Methylobacterium currus: one gene and its partners. The protein of the gene in region 3 interacts with the protein of the main gene of each other region in a pairwise test. Links are inferred from orthologs where the notes say so. Each region holds a gene or a part of one and is shown on either strand. Other genes may lie near its edges.

Region 1 (5,619 bases), 810 kb from region 3 along the record:
GGAGCGGACCTACTGCCAGACCCTCGGCGTGGAGTTCATGCACATCTCCGATCCGGAGGAGAAGGCCTGGATCCAGGAGCGCATCGAGGGCAAGGACAAGGAGATCTCGTTCACCGAGCAGGGAAGGCGGGCGATCCTCAACAAGCTGATCGAGGCGGAGGGCTTCGAGAAGTTCCTTGACCTGAAGTATACCGGCACCAAGCGCTTCGGCCTCGACGGCTCGGAGGCGATGGTCCCGGCGCTCGAGCAGATCATCAAGCGCGGCGGCGCGCTCGGCGTCACCGACATCGTGCTGGGCATGGCCCACCGCGGCCGCCTCAACGTGCTCGCCAACGTGATGTCGAAGCCGTTCCGGGCGATCTTCCACGAGTTCAAGGGCGGCTCGTCGTCGCCGGCCGAGGTCGAGGGCTCGGGTGACGTGAAGTACCATCTCGGCGCCTCGAGCGACCGGGCCTTCGACGGCAACACCGTCCACCTGTCGCTGACCGCCAACCCGTCGCACCTCGAGATCGTTGATCCGGTGGTGCTCGGCAAGGTGCGCGCCAAGCAGGACCAGACCGGCGACGAGCAGCGCACCACCGTGCTGCCGCTCCTGATCCACGGCGACGCCGCCTTCGCGGGACAGGGCGTGGTGGCGGAGTGCTTCGGCCTGTCGGGCCTGAAGGGCCACCGCACCGGCGGCTCGATCCACTTCATCATCAACAACCAGATCGGCTTCACCACCGATCCGCGCTTCTCGCGCTCCTCGCCCTACCCGTCCGACGTGGCGAAGATGGTCGAGGCGCCGATCTTCCACTGCAACGGCGACGACCCCGAGGCCGTCACCTTCGCGGCCAAGATCGCCACCGAGTACCGGCAGAAGTTCCACAAGCCGGTGGTGATCGACATGCTCTGCTACCGCCGCTTCGGCCACAACGAGGGCGACGAGCCCGCGTTCACCCAGCCGAAGATGTACCAGATCATCCGCAAGCACCCCTCGACCCTCGAGAGCTACGGCAAGCGCCTGATCGAGGGCGGCGTGGTGAGCGAGAAGGAACTCGACGAGCGCAAGGCCGAGTTCCGCGCCACCCTCGACAGCGAGTTCGACATCGCCACCGCCTACAAGGCCAACAAGGCCGACTGGCTCGACGGCCGCTGGTCGGGCCTGAAGGCGGTGCGCGAGGACGAGGACGATCCGCGCCGCGGCCGCACCGGCGTGCCGGCCGACACCCTGCGGGAGATCGGGAAGGCCATCACCACGGTGCCGCAGGACTTCCACCTGCACCGCACCATCCGGCGCTTCCTCGACAACCGCGCCAAGGCGATCGAGACCGGCGAGGGCCTCGACTGGGCGACCGCCGAGGCGCTGGCCTTCGGCTCGCTCCTCACGGAGGGCCACCGGGTCCGCCTGTCGGGCCAGGACGTCGAGCGCGGCACCTTCTCGCAGCGCCACTCGGTGGTGATCGACCAGGAGAACGAGGAGCGCTACACGCCCCTCAACCACATCAAGGACGGCCAGAGCCGCTACGAGGTCATCAACTCGATGCTCTCGGAGGAGGCGGTGCTCGGCTTCGAGTACGGCTACTCGCTGGCCGAGCCGAACTCCCTGGTGCTGTGGGAGGCGCAGTTCGGCGACTTCGCCAACGGCGCGCAGGTCGTGGTCGACCAGTTCATCTCGTCCGGTGAGCGCAAGTGGCTGCGCATGTCGGGCCTGGTGATGCTGCTGCCGCACGGCTACGAGGGCCAGGGGCCGGAGCACTCCTCGGCCCGTCTCGAGCGCTACCTGCAGATGTGCGCCGAGGACAACATGCAGGTCGCCAACTGCACGACGCCCTCGAACTACTTCCACATCCTGCGCCGCCAGCTGAAGCGGGACTTCCGCAAGCCGCTGGTGCTGATGACCCCGAAGTCGCTCCTGCGCCACAAGCGGGCGGTCTCGGCGCTGGCCGACATCGCCGAGGGCTCGACCTTCCACCGGGTGCTGTGGGACGACGCCGAGAAGGCGCAGGACGGCGTGAAGCTGCCTAAGGACGACAAGGTCCGGCGCGTCGTGCTCTGCTCGGGCAAGGTCTATTACGACCTCTTCGAGGAGCGCGAGAAGCGCGGCATCTCCGACGTGTACCTGATGCGCGTCGAGCAGCTCTACCCGTTCCCGCTGAAGTCGCTCGCCACCGAGATCTCGCGCTTCCGCAACGCCGAGGTGGTGTGGTGCCAGGAGGAGCCCAAGAACATGGGCTCGTGGGCCTTCGTCGAGCCCTACCTGGAGTGGGTCCTCAACCAGGCCGGCTCCGCCTCCAAGCGTCCGCGCTACATCGGCCGCCCGGCCTCGGCCTCGACCGCCGTCGGCCTGATGTCGAAGCACCTCGACCAGCTCCAGGCCTTCCTCAACGAGGCCCTGGCGGTCTGATCCCGCGTCACCGGCGCCCCGCGAGGGGCGCCGCCTGATCCTTTTTTTCGGGCGATGCGCATCGCCCCAACCCCGACGGAAGACATGGCCACCGAAATCCGCGTCCCGACGCTCGGCGAGTCCGTGAGCGAGGCCACGATCGGCCGCTGGTTCAAGAAGCCCGGCGACACCGTGAAGGCCGACGAGCCGCTGGTCGAGCTCGAGACCGACAAGGTCACCCTGGAGGTCAATGCCCCGGCCTCGGGCCAGCTCGGCGACATCGTCGCCAAGGACGGCGAGACGGTGGAGCCCGGCGCGCTCCTCGGCTCGATCGTCGAGGGCGGCGCCGGCGCCGGCAACGGCGCGGCCGCCCCGAAGGCCGAGGCTCCCAAGGCCGAGGCCCCGAAGGCCGCCGAGGCGCCCGCCAAGTCCTCCTCCGCCTCCTACGGCAGCCATGGCGACGCCGCCCCGAAGGGTCACGCCTCGGGCGACAACGGCCCGGCCGTCGCGCGCCTGGCCCAGGAATCCGGCGTCGACCCGTCGTCCGTGAAGGGCAGCGGCAAGGACGGCCGCGTCACCAAGGGCGACATGCTCTCGGCGATCTCCTCCGGCGCCTCGTCCCCCGCTCCGGCTCCGGCCCCGCAGGTCGCCCGCGCCCCGTCGGCGCCGGACGATGCCTCCCGCGAGGAGCGGGTGCGGATGACCAAGCTGCGCCAGACCATCGCCCGGCGCCTGAAGGACGCGCAGAACACCGCCGCCATGCTGACGACGTTCAACGACGTCGACATGAGCGCGGTGATGAGCCTGCGCCAGCAGTACAAGGACGTGTTCGAGAAGAAGCACGGCGCCAAGCTCGGCTTCATGGGCTTCTTCACCAAGGCGGTGATCGGCGCCCTGAAGGACGTGCCGGCGGTGAACGCCGAGATCGACGGCCAGGACATCGTCTACAAGAACTACTACCACGTCGGCATCGCGGTCGGCACTGACAAGGGCCTGGTCGTGCCGGTGGTGCGCGACGCCGACCAGATGTCGATCGCCGGGATCGAGAAGGCCATCACCGGCTTCGGCCGCAAGGCCCGCGACGGCAAGCTGTCGATCGAGGACATGCAGGGCGGCACGTTCACGATCACCAACGGCGGCATCTACGGCTCGCTGATGTCGACCCCGATCCTCAACGCGCCGCAATCGGGCATCCTCGGCATGCACCGCATCGAGGAGCGGCCGGTCGTGCGCAACGGCAAGATCGAGGCGCGGCCGATGATGTACCTCGCCCTGTCCTACGATCACCGCATCGTCGACGGGAAGGAGGCCGTGACCTTCCTGGTGCGGGTCAAGGAGGCCCTGGAGGACCCGGCGCGCCTCGTGCTCGACCTCTGAGGCCAACAAACCAGCCCCTTCCCCGCCCGGGGGAGGGGCCTCTCACATCGGGGAGCGGCTGAGATGGACAAGGTCCTGGTGGTCACCGGCGGCAGCCGCGGCATCGGCCGGGCGGTCTGCCTTCGTGCGGCGCGGGCCGGCTGGCGGATCTGCTTCTCCTACGTCGCGGCCAAGGACGCCGCCGACGCCCTGGTGCGGGAGATCGAGGATCTCGGCGGCAAGGCGCTCGCGGTCAGGAGCGACGTCGCGGTCGAGGCCGACATCGCGGCCCTCTTCCAGGCAGCCGACGGCCTCGGGCCGCTCGGCGGGCTCGTCAACAATGCGGGCGTCGTCGACTACGCGGCGCGGGTCGACGAGATGACCTTCGACCGCCTCAACCGGATGATGACCACCAACGTCATCGGCTCGTTCCTGTGCGCCGGCGAGGCGGTGCGGCGGATGTCGACCCGGCACGGCGGGCAAGGCGGCGTCATCGTCAACCTCTCGTCGGTCGCGGCCCGCCTCGGCGCGCCGAACCAGTACGTCGACTACGCCGCCTCGAAGGGGGCCATCGACTCCTTCACCACCGGGCTCGCCGGCGAGGTCGCCGCCGAGGGCATCCGGGTCAACGGCGTCGCCCCCGGCCTGATCGAGACCGAGATCCATGCCAGCGGCGGCCAGCCCGACCGGCTGGCGCGGCTCAGCCCCCTGGTGCCGATGAAGCGCGCCGGCACCGCCGACGAGGTCGCGGCCGCGGTGATGTGGCTCCTCTCGGACGAGGCCTCCTACGCCACCGGCGCGACCCTGACGATCTCGGGCGGCCGCTAGCCGCCCCCCATCCACTCACCCATCGCAGCGGCAGCGCCTCGCGGGCCCGCCGCTCCCAACCTCGCGAGTCCTGAATGTCCTCCTACGATCTCGTCGTCATCGGCACCGGCCCCGGCGGTTACGTCTGCGCGCTCCGCGCCGCCCAGCTCGGCCTGAAGACTGCCGTGGTCGAGAAGCGCCCGACCCATGGCGGCACCTGCCTCAATGTCGGCTGCATCCCCTCGAAGGCCCTGCTGCACGCCTCCGAGGCGTTCGAGGAGGCGACCAAGCACTTCCCGGTGCTGGGCATCACCGTCGGCGAGCCGAAGCTCGATCTGGCGAAGATGATGTCGTTCAAGCAGGAGGGCGTCGACGGCAACACCAAGGGCGTCGCCTTCCTGCTGAAGAAGAACGGCATCGATACCTTCCAGGGCACCGGGCGGCTGGCCGGCGCCGGCCGGGTCGAGGTCACGTCTGAGGATGGCGGCAACCAGATCCTGGAGGCCAAGAACGTCGTGATCGCGACGGGCTCGGACGTCGCCAACCTGCCGGGCGTCACCATCGACGAGGAGGTGGTGGTCTCCTCCACCGGCGCCCTCGACCTGACCAAGGTCCCGGGCAAGCTCGTGGTCATCGGCGCCGGCGTCATCGGCCTCGAGCTCGGGTCGGTCTGGCGGCGGCTGGGCGCCGAGGTGATTGTGGTCGAGTATCTCGACCGGATCCTGCCTGGCATGGACGGCGAGGTCGGCAAGCAGTTCCAGCGCATCCTCTCGAAGCAGGGCATCCAGTTCCGCCTGTCGCAGAAGGTCACGGGCGTCGAGCGCACCGGCAGCGGCGCCAAGGTCACGGTCGAGCCGGCCGCCGGCGGCGCGGCGGAGGTGCTGGAGGCCGACGTGGTGCTCGTGGCGATCGGCCGCGTGCCCTACACCGCGGGCCTCGGCCTGGAGACGGTCGGCATCCAGCTCGACAACAAGGGCCGGATCCTCACCGACGACCGCTACGCCACCAACGTCACCGGCATCTACGCCATCGGCGACGTGATCGCCGGCCCGATGCTCGCCCACAAGGCCGAGGACGAGGGCGTCGCGGTG
Region 2 (5,812 bases), 2.7 Mb from region 3 along the record:
GCACGGCCGAAGACGAGGCGGAACGGCAGCCGTTGCAGCGGACCGATCGCCGAGCGGCTGTCGCCGGTGCCGAAGCCGGTCACCGCCACCAGCCGGCGCACGCCCGCCGCCTCCATCGCCGGAACCAGCACGTTGGTGGCGTCCGAGAAGAGCCGCACCGTCCCGAACAGGTCGCGGAACGGCACGCCGAGGGCCTGCACCACGGCATCGATCCCGTCGAGCGCCCCGGCGATGTCGGGAGCCGACAGGGCGTCGCCGGGAAACCGTTCGAGATTCGGGTCTGACAGCGCGATCTTGCCCGCCGAGCGGGCGAAGGCCCGCACCCGATGCCCCGCGGCAAGCGCGGCCTTGACGGTCTCCAGGCCGATGCCCTGGCTGGCGCCGATGACGAGGAGATGAGCCATGGATGCGTCCTGGGTCAGCGTAAGGAGGCGGTCGACCCTAGGAAGCGTTCGGGCGTGCGATGGTTGCTGGCGCCAGGGCAGATTTCGGGGGTTGCGATGATGTGCCCGGGAAGAGGGCGGCCAGACGCTACGGCCATCGGGATCGGAGTGACGCGCCTGAAACGACCTGCCCGGCCCTCCGGCCGGGCAGGCGTCGCGATCTCAGACCCGCGCCTCCTCGAAGGCCCGTACCCATTCGGCGCAGATCCCTGAGCGCACGATGTCGTCCAGGCCGAACTCGACGATCGGGATCGGCATCATCCGGCTCTTGACCAGATGGATCACGGTGCGCAGGCCCGAGGTCTCGCGCAGGTCGGTCTGGGACACGTCGCCGTTGATGATGACCTGGGTGTCGTCGCCGATCCGGGTCAGGAACATCTTGATCTCGGCCGGGGTGGTGTTCTGGGCCTCGTCGAGGATCACCAGGCAGTTCTTGAAGGTGCGTCCGCGCATCACCTCGAAGGGGACGACCTCGATCTCGCGGGCCTTGACGGCGATCTCGAAGGCGCCGTCGCCCATGCGCTCCTTCATGGTCTCGGTGAGGGGGGCGACCCAGGGCGCGATCTTCTCCTCGAGGCTGCCGGGGAAGAAGCCGAGGGATCGGCCGGAGGGCACGTTCGGCCGGGTGATCACCACCTTGGCGACGCGGCGCTGGCGCAGCAGGTCTGCGGCGCGGGTTCCGGCGATGTAGGTCTTGCCGGTGCCGGCGGGGCCGAGAACGATGACTTGCGGGTGGGACCCGAGGGCTTCCAGATACTCGGCCTGGCGGGCCGTCATCGGCTGGATCGGTGGCGGGTTGCGCTCTTCCTCGAAGCGAGTGCGGTGCACCCGGATCGGGCGGTCATCAACCAGTTCAAGTCGTGCGCGTCGTCTCTTCACGGATCAACACTCCCACTGGACTTGCGGTGCCGATTATCGTGTGCCCTCTCGTGTCCCAGATCTCCTTTGGTCTTGTGACGACTCAAAGCCTCATCGGCCGCAACGGTTCCGGTCGGGGTTGACGCAGGCGGTGGACAAGTCCGCCTGTTTCATCCGACAGGGTAAGCAGCCGATGATGAACGAGCAATTGTCGCGCCGCACCATGCCCCTGCGAAACCGGAGGGGCATCGTACGGAGCGACGAATTGTGATGAAAACCACACAGAGGTGGAGTGAGCCGACGCTGGAGGATGGGCGGCGTCGGCGCGGACCGTGAGGACCGGCTGGCCGGATGAGCTCGCCACCTGATCGCCGCTCCCGGTTGGCCCGCATACGGGAGCGAGGTCCCGCAGACGGAACGTAGATCCCGCAGACGGGCGCCCGCGGGACCGCTTCAGCCCGGCTGGACGAAGCTGTCGAGGACCATCTTCCGGCCGGCCTTGTCGAAGTCAACGGTGAGCTTGTTGCCGTCGACGGCCGCCACCGAGCCCGGTCCGAATTTGGTGTGGAAGATGCGTGCGCCGGGCTCGAAGGCCGACGGCGTGCCGGTGGATTTGGCCACCAGCGTGCCCTCGATCTGCTGCGGCCCGCGCCGGCCGGGCGCCGCACTGCGCCCGCCCCCGCCGAACCGGTCCTGGGCGGCGGCCTGGGCCTGAGCCCGCTGCCAGCCCGGGGTGGAGTAGGACGAGCCGAAGGCCGGCGCCTGCCGGTCGAACCGCGACGGGCCCTGCGAGAAGCTCGCGGGCGCGTCGAGCACCGCGACGCTGGCCTCGGGCAGCTCGTCGATGAATCGGCTCGGCACGGTCGAGGACCACAGGCCGTGGATGCGCCGGTTGACCGCGAAGGAGATCTTGGCCCGCTTGCGCGCCCGGGTCAGGCCGACATGGGCGAGGCGCCGCTCCTCCTCCAGCCCCGCCCGACCGCTCTCGTCGAGGGCGCGCTGGTTCGGAAAAAGGCCGTTCTCCCAGCCGGGAAGAAAGACGGTGTCGAACTCGAGGCCCTTCGCCGCGTGGAGCGTCATCAGGCTCACCCGGTCGCCGCCCTCGGCCTCGTTGGCATCCATGACCAAAGAGACGTGTTCGAGGAAGCCGGCGAGGTCCGGGAACTCCTCCATCGAGCGCACCAGCTCCTTCAGGTTCTCCAGCCGGCCGGCGGCGTCGGCGGTGCGCTCCTTCTGCCACATCTCGGTGTAGCCGGATTCCTCCAGGATCGTCTGCGCCACCTCGGTGTGCGGCTGGTCCTCCAGGAGCTTGGCCCAGCGGGAAAAGCTCTGGCACAGGGCGCGCAGGGTCGAGCGGGGCTTGGGCTTCAGCTCCTCGGTCTCGCTCATCATGCGGGCGGCCTGGAGCAGCGGCACCTTGGCGCGCCGCGCCAGGCCGTGCAGCGCCTGGAGCGTCGCGTCGCCCAAGCCCCGCTTCGGCGTGTTGAAGATCCGCTCGAAGGCGAGGTCGTCAGAGCCGTTGGCGACGATGCGCAGGTAGGCCAGGGCGTCGCGGATCTCGGCCCGCTCGTAGAAGCGCGGGCCGCCGACCACCCGGTAGGGCAGGCCGAGCTGGACGAAGCGGTCCTCGACCTCGCGCATCTGCGCCGAGATGCGCACCAGCACGGCGATCTCCGACAGCGCGTGGCCCTTGGCCTGCAGGCTCTCGATCTCCTCGCAGACGAGGCGCGCCTCCTCCTCCGAATCCCAGGCGCCGGTGACCGTGACCTTCTCGCCCTCCGGGCTGTCGGTGCGCAGGGTCTTGCCGAGGCGGCCCTCGTTATGGGCGATCAGCACCGAGGCGGCGGCCAGAATGTGGCCGGTCGAGCGGTAGTTGTTCTCCAGCCGCACCACCAGCGCGCCGGGGAAGTCGTGCTCGAAGCGCAGGATGTTGTCGACCTCGGCACCGCGCCAGCCATAGATCGACTGGTCGTCGTCGCCGACGCAGGCGACGTTGCGGTGGCCCTGCGCCAGCAGGCGCAGCCAGAGATACTGGGCGACGTTGGTGTCCTGATACTCGTCGACCAGGATGTAGCGGAACCGCTGCTGGTAATTGGTCAGCACATCCGGGTTCTCGCGCCACAGCCGAAGGCAGAGCAGCAGCAGGTCGCCGAAATCGACCGCGTTCAGTGCCCGCAAGCGCTCCTGATAGGCGGCGTAGAGCGTTCCGCCCTTGCCGAAGCCGAAGGCGCCGGCCTCGCCCGCCGGCACCTGCTCGGGGCCGAGGCCGCGGTTCTTCCAGCCGTCGATCGTGCCGGCGAGGCTGCGGGCGGGCCAGCGCTTCTCGTCGAGGTCGGCGGCGGCGATCACCTGCTTCAGCAGCCGGAGCTGGTCGTCGGTGCCGAGGATCGTGAAGTCGGAGCGCAGGCCCACCAGCTCGGCGTGGCGGCGCAGGATCTTGGTGCCGATGGCGTGGAAGGTGCCGAGCCACGGCATCCCCTCCCCGGCCGGGCCGATGAGGGCGCCGATGCGCTCCTTCATCTCCCGGGCGGCCTTGTTGGTGAAGGTCACCGCCAGGATGTCGAAGGGCCGGGCGCGGCCGGTGGCGATCAGGTGGGCGATGCGGGTGGTGAGCACCCGGGTCTTGCCGGTCCCGGCGCCGGCGAGCACCAGCACCGGCCCTTCCGTCGCCTCGACGGCGCGGCGCTGCTCGGGGTTGAGCCCCGTGAGATAGGGCGCGTCCTGGGGCACCACCGCAGCGCGGGCGCGGGCGGAGATCGAGGTGGGGGCGGTCCCGGCCGGGAAGTCGCGAGTCATGCCCGCATCACTGGACCAAAACGCGAACGGCGTCGAGAGCGGTGGGCGCATCCCTCTTTCGCCGAGCACCGCACCCTTGTACCGCACCCTTGTACCGCACCCTCGCACCGGAACCTTGCAGGAACCTCGGCGTCGTCCCTCACGGACAGGCCATCGGTTTTCGAAAGGTATCCCATGCGCGCCCACAGCCTCCTGATCCTGGCGCTCGTCGCCATGCCGTTCCCGGCGCTGGCGCAGAATCAGGTTCCCGCCAACCGCTCCCAGCAATCCGTCGAGGGGATCAACCGCTCGATCGAATCGCGGGCCGAGTCACGCAGCATCCAGCAGCAGAACCGGTTCGAGACCAACCAGCTTCAGGGCCAGATCCAGCGCCAGCAGAGCCTGCCGCCGCCGCCGGCGCCGATCATCGTGCCGGGTCGCTGACCCGTCACGGGTCGCCGACCCGTCAGTGCCTCACCCGGGCGCCGGCAGCCGCGAAGGCCATGGTGTCCGGCCGGGCATGGCCGCGGGCCGGGACGCCGATCACCCGGCCGAGATCGTCGGGCCGCGGCAGCCGGGCATGCGAGCCGAGCATGACCGAGAGATTGGCCTGGATGTCCTCCGGGAACGGCGCCACGCGCCGCGTCGCCGGATCGACGTGGAGGGACAGGTTCTCGGAGGTGGCGGCGACCCAGCCCTCGGTGGCGTGGCGGATCTCGGAGTAGAAGTGGATCCGCTTCTCGTCGAAGGCGATGAGCTGCAGCGTCACCCGCACGGGATCGTCCAGGATCAGCTCGCGGCGGTAGCGCACATGGACCTCGGCCGCGAAGGTCGTGCCGCGACCGGTCTCCATGTAGTCGGGCCCGAGGCCGACGACGCCGAACGCCTCGTCCACCGCCCGGTCGAACAGGACGTGGTAATACGCCATGTTCAGGTGGCCGTTGTAATCGATCCAGCCCGGCTCGATCGCCATCGTGGACGACACGAACGGCGCGAAGAAGAAGACCGAGGCGGGACGGTCGTCAGCCATTGTGGGGCTCCCGGTGAGCGCAGGCGGGATGACAAGGGCGCCCTGGGACGTACCACGCTTGGGTGAGGGATGCATCCCCGGATGCCTTGCACCTTGGGGCAAGGTGCCAGCCACGGAGCGCACTTCTCCGTGACCGGGCCTCCGGATATGCCGGCCGGGACACGGCTGCTAGAGTGGCCGGCAAAAGGCCGGTCCCGTCCGGTCGCCAGAGAACGTCCGGGAGACCCGCCATGAACGCCCCGAGCCCCGCCCCGTCGCGCGAGCGCCCTGGTCCCGAGACCGTGGACGCCGTCATCCGCGAGCTGACCGCGCAGTTCGGCAACCGCGTCGTCACCTCGCAGGCGGTGCGCGAGCAGCATGCCAGCACCCTGACCTGGGTCGCCAACCAGCCGCCGGACGCGGTGGTCTATGCCCAGAGCACCGAGGACGTGCAGGCGATCGTGCGTGTCTGCGCCGCCCACAAGATGCCGGTCGTCGCCTTCGGCACCGGCACCTCGCTCGAGGGCCACGTCAACGCGCCGTTCGGCGGCATCTCGATCGACATGAGCGGGATGAACAAGGTGCTGGCGGTCCACGCCGAGGACCTCGACTGCGTGGTCCAGCCCGGCGTGACCCGCAAGGCGGTGAACGAGCACCTGCGCGACCAGGGCCTGTTCTTCCCGATCGATCCGGGCGCCGACGCCTCGCTGGGCGGCATGGCGGCGAC
Region 3 (5,760 bases):
GTGGAGCGGTGGAACATGCTCCACCCGACCGAGACGCAGAAGACGTCCTATGTCGAGACCTGCCTGACCGGCCGCCAGGGCCCGGTGATCGCGGCGACCGACTACATGCGGCTCTTCGCCGACCAGATCCGCCCCTACGTGCCGGGGCGCTACAAGGTCCTCGGCACCGACGGCTTCGGCCGCTCGGACTACCGGGTGCGCCTGCGCGAGTTCTTCGAGGTCAACCGCTACTGGGTCGCCGTCGCGGCGCTCAAGAGCCTGGCCGAGGAAGGCGCCGTGCCGGCCGCCAAGGTCGCCGAGGCGATCGCCAAGTACGGGCTGAACCCGGAGAAGCCGGCCCCCTGGACGGTCTGACGCCCCTCGCGCCGCGAGGCCCCTCTCCCGCAGGGCGGGAGGGGACGGCCTCGCGCGCCCATCATTCCATCTGCGTGAAGTCGTAAGCAAAGAATTCGGGAGAGTGCGCAGTGTCGATCGAGGTCAAGATCCCCGATATCGGTGATTTCAAGGACATCCCGATCATCGAGATCCTGGTGAAGGAAGGCGACACGATCGGGGCCGAGGACCCGATCGTGTCGCTCGAATCCGACAAGGCGACGATGGAGGTGCCCTCCCCGTCGGCCGGCGTGGTCGAGAAGATCCTGGTCAAGGTCGGCGACACGGTGAGCGAGGGCAGCGCGGTCCTGCTGCTGAAGGGCGAGAGCGAGGAGAAGGCGCCCGCCGCCGCCGCGGCCGCGACGCCCGCCGCCGGCGCGGCCCCCGCCGCCGACACCGCCGCCCTGATGCCGAAGCAGGAGCCGGACCCGGCCAAGCCCGCCGCCCCGCCGGTGCCGGCCGCCCCGGCCTCCTCCGCGCCGGACTTCTCGAACGTCCATGCCAGCCCCGCCGTGCGGCGCCTCGCCCGCGAGCTCGGCGTCGACCTGACCGGGATCAAGGGCACCGGCGAGAAGGGCCGGATCACCAAGGAGGACGTGAAGGGCTCGCTGGTGCGCTCCGCCGCCCCCGCGGCCTCGGCCGGCGCCGTCGCGCCGACCGGCGGCATGGGCATCCCGGAGATCCCGGCGGTCGACTTCTCGAAGTTCGGCCCGACCGAGGTCAGGCCGCTGCCCCGGATCAAGAAGATCTCCGGCCCGCACCTGCACCGCGCCTGGCTCAACGTTCCGCTCGTCACCCATTCGGACGAGTCGGACATCACCGACACCGACGCCTACCGCAAGGAGCTCGACACCGCCGGCAAGGACAAGGGCTACCGCGTTACCCTGCTGTCGTTCCTGATCAAGGCCTCGGTCTCGGCCCTGCGCCAGTTCCCGGAGTTCAACGCGTCGCTGAACCCCGAGAAGGACGCGCTGATCCTGAAGAAATATTACAACATCGGCGTCGCCGTCGACACGCCGGACGGCCTCGTCGTCCCGGTGGTCAAGGATGCCGACCGCAAGGGCATCGTCGAGATCAGCCAGGAGCTGGGCTCGCTGTCGAAGAAGGCCCGTGACGGCAAGCTCGGCAGCGGCGACATGCAGGGCGCCACCTTCACGATCTCGTCGCTGGGCGGCATCGGCGGCACCGGCTTCACGCCCCTCGTCAACGCCCCCGAGGTCGCGATCCTGGGCGTCGTCCGCTCCAAGATGGCGCCGGTCTGGAACGGCAGCGAGTTCAAGCCGCGGCTGATGCTGCCGCTCTCGGTCTCCTACGACCACCGCGTGATCGACGGCGCGCTCGCGGCGCGCTTCACCCGCCACCTCGCCCACGTCCTCGAGGACGTCCGGCGCCTCGTCGTCTGACGCCGAGACCAGAGTAACGAGGTGATCCGATGAGCAACGAAGTCCGTCTGCCGGACATCGGCGACTTCAAGAACGTTCCGGTGATCGAGGTGCTGGTCAAGGCCGGCGACACGATCGCGGTCGACGAGACCATCGTCGTCCTGGAATCCGACAAGGCGACCATGGACGTGCCCTCCTCCGTGGCCGGCAAGGTCGTGGAGGTGAAGGTCAAGCCCGGCGACACGGTCACGGAAGGCGACCTGCTCCTGGTGCTGGAGGGTGCGGCGGCGACCGGCGCCGCAAAGCCCGAGGTCGCCGAGAAGGCGGCCCCGGCGCAAGGCTCCGCGGCCGGCGGCTCGCCGCTCGCAGCGGGTGCGGGCCAGGCCGGCTACGGCTCGCCGGCCATCGCCGGCGGGTCGGGGGCCTCGCCCGCCCCGGCCCCGAAGGGCGCGGCTCCGGTCTCCGGCGAGGCGATGCGGGCCGAGGTGCTGGTGCTCGGCGCCGGCCCCGGCGGCTACACGGCGGCGTTCCGCGCTGCCGATCTCGGCAAGAAGGTGATCCTGGTCGAGCGCTGGGCGAGCCTCGGCGGGGTGTGCCTCAATGTCGGCTGCATCCCCTCGAAGGCGCTGCTCCACGCCGCCAAGGTGATCGACGAGAGCCAGGCGATGGCCTCGCACGGCATCAGCTTCGCCGCGCCGCAAATCGACATCGACCAGCTCCGCAACTGGAAGGAGGGCGTGGTCAAGCGCCTGACCGGCGGCCTCGGGGGGCTGGCCAAGCAGCGCAAGGTGACGGTGGTGACGGGCACCGCCCGCTTCGTCAGCCCGCACCAGATCGAGGTCGAGCACGAGGGCAAGACGACGGTCGTCGGCTTCGACAACGCGATCATCGCGGCCGGCTCCGAGCCGATCAAGATGCCGTTCATCCCGCATGACGACAAGCGGGTGATCGACTCGACCGGTGCCCTCGAACTCGACGGGGTGCCGAAGCGCCTCCTCGTCATCGGCGGCGGCATCATCGGCCTCGAGATGGCGACGGTCTACCACGCCCTCGGGTCGAAGGTGACCATCGTCGAGCTGATGGACCAGATCATCCCCGGTGCCGACAAGGACATCGTCACGCCGCTCTTCAAGCGGATCTCGAAGCAGTACGAGGCGATCCACCTCAAGGCCAAGGTCACGGCGGTCGAGGCGACCCCCGAGGGCCTCAAGGTGACGTTCGAGGGCGGCTCGGCGCCGGCGACCGACACCTTCGACAAGATCCTGGTCTCGGTCGGCCGCCGCCCCAACGGCAAGCTGATCAACGCCGAGGCCGCCGGCGTCGCGGTGGACGAGCGGGGCTTCATCCCGGTCGACAAGCAGATGCGCACGACCGCGCCGCACATCTTCGCCATCGGCGACGTGGTCGGCCAGCCGATGCTCGCCCACAAGGCGGTGCACGAGGGCAAGGTCGCGGCGGAAGCGGCTGCGGGCAAGAACTCGTTCTTCGACGCCAAGGTGATCCCGTCGGTGGCCTACACCGATCCGGAGGTGGCCTGGGTCGGCCTCTCGGAGAATGAGGCCAAGGCCAAGGGCATCAAGGTCGGCAAGGGCGTCTTCCCGTGGGCGGCGAGCGGGCGCTCGCTGTCGCTCGGGCGCGACGAGGGCCTGACCAAGGTGCTGTTCGACGAGGACTCGAACCGCATCGTCGGCTGCGGCATCGTCGGCCCGTCCGCCGGCGACCTGATCGCCGAAGCGGCGCTCGCCATCGAGATGGGGGCGGATGCCGAGGATATCGGGCTCACCATCCACCCGCATCCGACCCTGTCGGAGACGGTCGGCATGGCGGCGGAAGCCTTCGAGGGCACGATCACCGACCTCTACATGCCGAAGAAGAAGGCGCATTGAGGCGGCAACTTTGGTGTGGGGCGGCTACATTCCCGCCGCCCTACACTGTCTTTAACGAATAGAGCGCGGGACCCCCTCTCCCGAGTGGGAGAGGGGTAAGGGTGAGGGTGGCACGCTTCAGTTTTGATCACGAAGCGTCGTGCTGACAGCGGGACGACCGAGATTTGTCCGGCACCGTCGCCACCCTCACCCCCGACTCCTCTCCCCCTCGGGAGAGGGGAGATTCCGCGCTTCATCTTGCCAGCGATCTTGAGACACAAGCATCAGAGCCCGCGCACCGGGTGATCGGTTTGAGACGCCGCGTCCCGGCATTGACCTTTCACGCTTGAAAACACGCCAAACCTGCCGCCAACCGGCGGGATCGCGACCCAAACCTTGAGCGTTCCCTTCCCGATCGGTGCCCGCGAAGGCGCCGGTCGGGAGACGACCTTGCGCGCCTTAGCGCACCCGCCATCCCGCAACCACATCAGGAGGACACGCCCGTGGACGAGCAACTCGAGAAGGCCGCCCTCGACTACCACCGCTTTCCGACGCCCGGCAAAATCGCCGTGCTGCCGACCAAGGACATGAGCACGCAGCGCGACCTCGCGCTCGCCTACTCGCCGGGCGTCGCCGCCGCCTGCCTCGCCATCGAGAAGGACCCGGCCCAGGCCGCCGAGCTCACCTCCCGCGGCAACCTCGTGGCGGTGATCTCGAACGGCACGGCGGTGCTGGGCCTCGGCAATATCGGCGCGCTCGCCGGCAAGCCGGTGATGGAGGGCAAGGGCTGCCTGTTCCGCAAGTTCGCCGGCATCGACGTGTTCGACATCGAGATCGACGAGACCGATCCGGACAAGCTCGTCGACATCATCGCGAGCCTGGAGCCGACCTTCGGGGGCATCAACCTCGAGGACATCAAGGCGCCGGAATGCTTCGAGATCGAGACCCGCCTGCGCGAGCGGATGAAGATCCCGGTCTTCCATGACGACCAGCACGGCACCGCGATCATCGCCGCCGCCGCGATCCTCAACGGCCTGGAAGTGGTCGGCAAGCGCATCGGCGAGGTCCGCGTCGTCTGCTCGGGCGCCGGCGCGGCGGCCATCGCCTGCCTCAACCTGCTGGTGAGCCTCGGCCTCGACAAGAAGAACGTCCTCGTCACCGACAGCCGCGGCGTGATCTACCAGGGCCGCAACAACCTCGATGCCCAGAAGGCGCAATACGCGCAGGTCACCGAGGCGCGCACGCTGGCCGACGCGGTGCCGGGCGCCGACATCTTCCTCGGCCTCTCGGCTGCCGGCGCGCTGACGCCCGAGATGGTCAAGGGCATGGCCGACAAGCCCCTGATCCTGGCGCTGGCCAACCCCGAGCCGGAGATCCGGCCGGAGGCGGCGAAGGCCGTGCGCCCCGACGCGATCATCGCCACCGGCCGTTCGGACTATCCGAACCAGGTCAACAACGTCCTGTGCTTCCCGTTCATCTTCCGGGGTGCCCTCGATGTCGGCGCGACCACGATCAACGAGGAGATGAAGCTCGCCGCGGTGCGGGCCATCGCCGAGCTGGCCCGGGCCGAGCAATCGGACGTGGTGACGGCGGCCTACGGCACGCAGGACATCGCCTTCGGGCCCGACTACCTGATCCCGCGCCCGTTCGATCCGCGGCTCATCACCAAGGTCGCCCCGGCCGTGGCGCTCGCCGCCACCGAGAGCGGCGTCGCGACGAAGCCGATGCTCGACGTCGAGGCCTATCGCCGCTCGCTGGAGAGCCGCGTCTACACCTCCGGCACGGTGATGCAGCCGGTCTTCGCCGCGGCGAGCGAGGCGGCCCGCGCCCGCGTCGCCTATGCGGAGGGCGAGGACGACCGGGTGCTGCGTGCCGCCCAGGTGGTGGTCGACGAGGGCCTGGCCCGGCCGGTGCTGGTCGGCCGCCGCGAGGTGATCGCCGACAAGATGAAGGCGCTCGGGCTTCGCATCGAGGTCGGCCGCGACGTCGACGTGCAGGATCTCGACGACGAGGCGTTCCAGGCGCAGGCCGCTGAAGGATATTACGCGGCGCGCAAGCGCCACGGCCTGTCGCGCGAGGTGGCCTTGGCGGAAGCGCGGCGCAACCCGACGCTCGTCGGCGCGATGCTGCTGACGCTCGGC

The links.
Region 1: the proteins of lpdA (region 3) and odhB interact in binary tests that used the Escherichia coli proteins (3 or more experiments, as listed by UniProt). The link is inferred for Methylobacterium currus from one-to-one orthologs.
Region 2: the proteins of lpdA (region 3) and DA075_RS27615 interact in binary tests that used the Escherichia coli proteins (3 or more experiments, as listed by UniProt). The link is inferred for Methylobacterium currus from one-to-one orthologs.

Annotation. Positions count from the first base shown.
Region 1 is NZ_CP028843.1:2,530,332-2,535,950, reverse strand. Bases 1,780-4,606 are described here. They hold odhB (2-oxoglutarate dehydrogenase complex dihydrolipoyllysine-residue succinyltransferase), read left to right. Parts: upstream 1,780-2,470; coding sequence 2,471-3,742; downstream 3,743-4,606. Other genes in these bases: DA075_RS12035 (SDR family oxidoreductase), read left to right, coding at 3,806-4,549; DA075_RS12045 (2-oxoglutarate dehydrogenase E1 component), read left to right, coding at 1,780-2,386. Also shown: more of DA075_RS12045, read left to right, coding at 1-1,779; lpdA (dihydrolipoyl dehydrogenase), read left to right, coding at 4,624-5,619. UniProt on the Escherichia coli protein: E2 component of the 2-oxoglutarate dehydrogenase (OGDH) complex which catalyzes the second step in the conversion of 2-oxoglutarate to succinyl-CoA and CO(2).
Region 2 is NZ_CP028843.1:6,022,584-6,028,395, forward strand. Bases 1,427-4,446 are described here. They hold DA075_RS27615 (ATP-dependent helicase), read right to left. Parts: upstream 4,098-4,446; coding sequence 1,755-4,097; downstream 1,427-1,754. Other genes in these bases: DA075_RS27620 (hypothetical protein), read left to right, coding at 4,272-4,446. In the rest of the region: DA075_RS27605 (NAD(P)-dependent oxidoreductase), read right to left, coding at 1-404; DA075_RS27610 (PhoH family protein), read right to left, coding at 606-1,322; more of DA075_RS27620, read left to right, coding at 4,447-4,520; DA075_RS27625 (thioesterase family protein), read right to left, coding at 4,543-5,106; DA075_RS27630 (FAD-binding oxidoreductase), read left to right, coding at 5,337-5,812. UniProt on the Escherichia coli protein: A helicase with DNA-dependent ATPase activity. Unwinds DNA duplexes with 3'-5' polarity. Translocates on single-stranded DNA with 3'-5' polarity. Initiates unwinding more efficiently from a nicked substrate than double-stranded DNA.
Region 3 is NZ_CP028843.1:3,337,075-3,342,834, forward strand. What follows is about bases 1,255-4,222. They hold lpdA (dihydrolipoyl dehydrogenase), read left to right. Parts: upstream 1,255-1,804; coding sequence 1,805-3,640; downstream 3,641-4,222. Other genes in these bases: aceF (dihydrolipoyllysine-residue acetyltransferase), read left to right, coding at 1,255-1,775; DA075_RS15655 (NADP-dependent malic enzyme), read left to right, coding at 4,123-4,222. Outside these bases: DA075_RS15640 (transketolase-like TK C-terminal-containing protein), read left to right, coding at 1-354; more of aceF, read left to right, coding at 465-1,254; more of DA075_RS15655, read left to right, coding at 4,223-5,760. UniProt on the Escherichia coli protein: Lipoamide dehydrogenase is a component of the glycine cleavage system as well as of the alpha-ketoacid dehydrogenase complexes.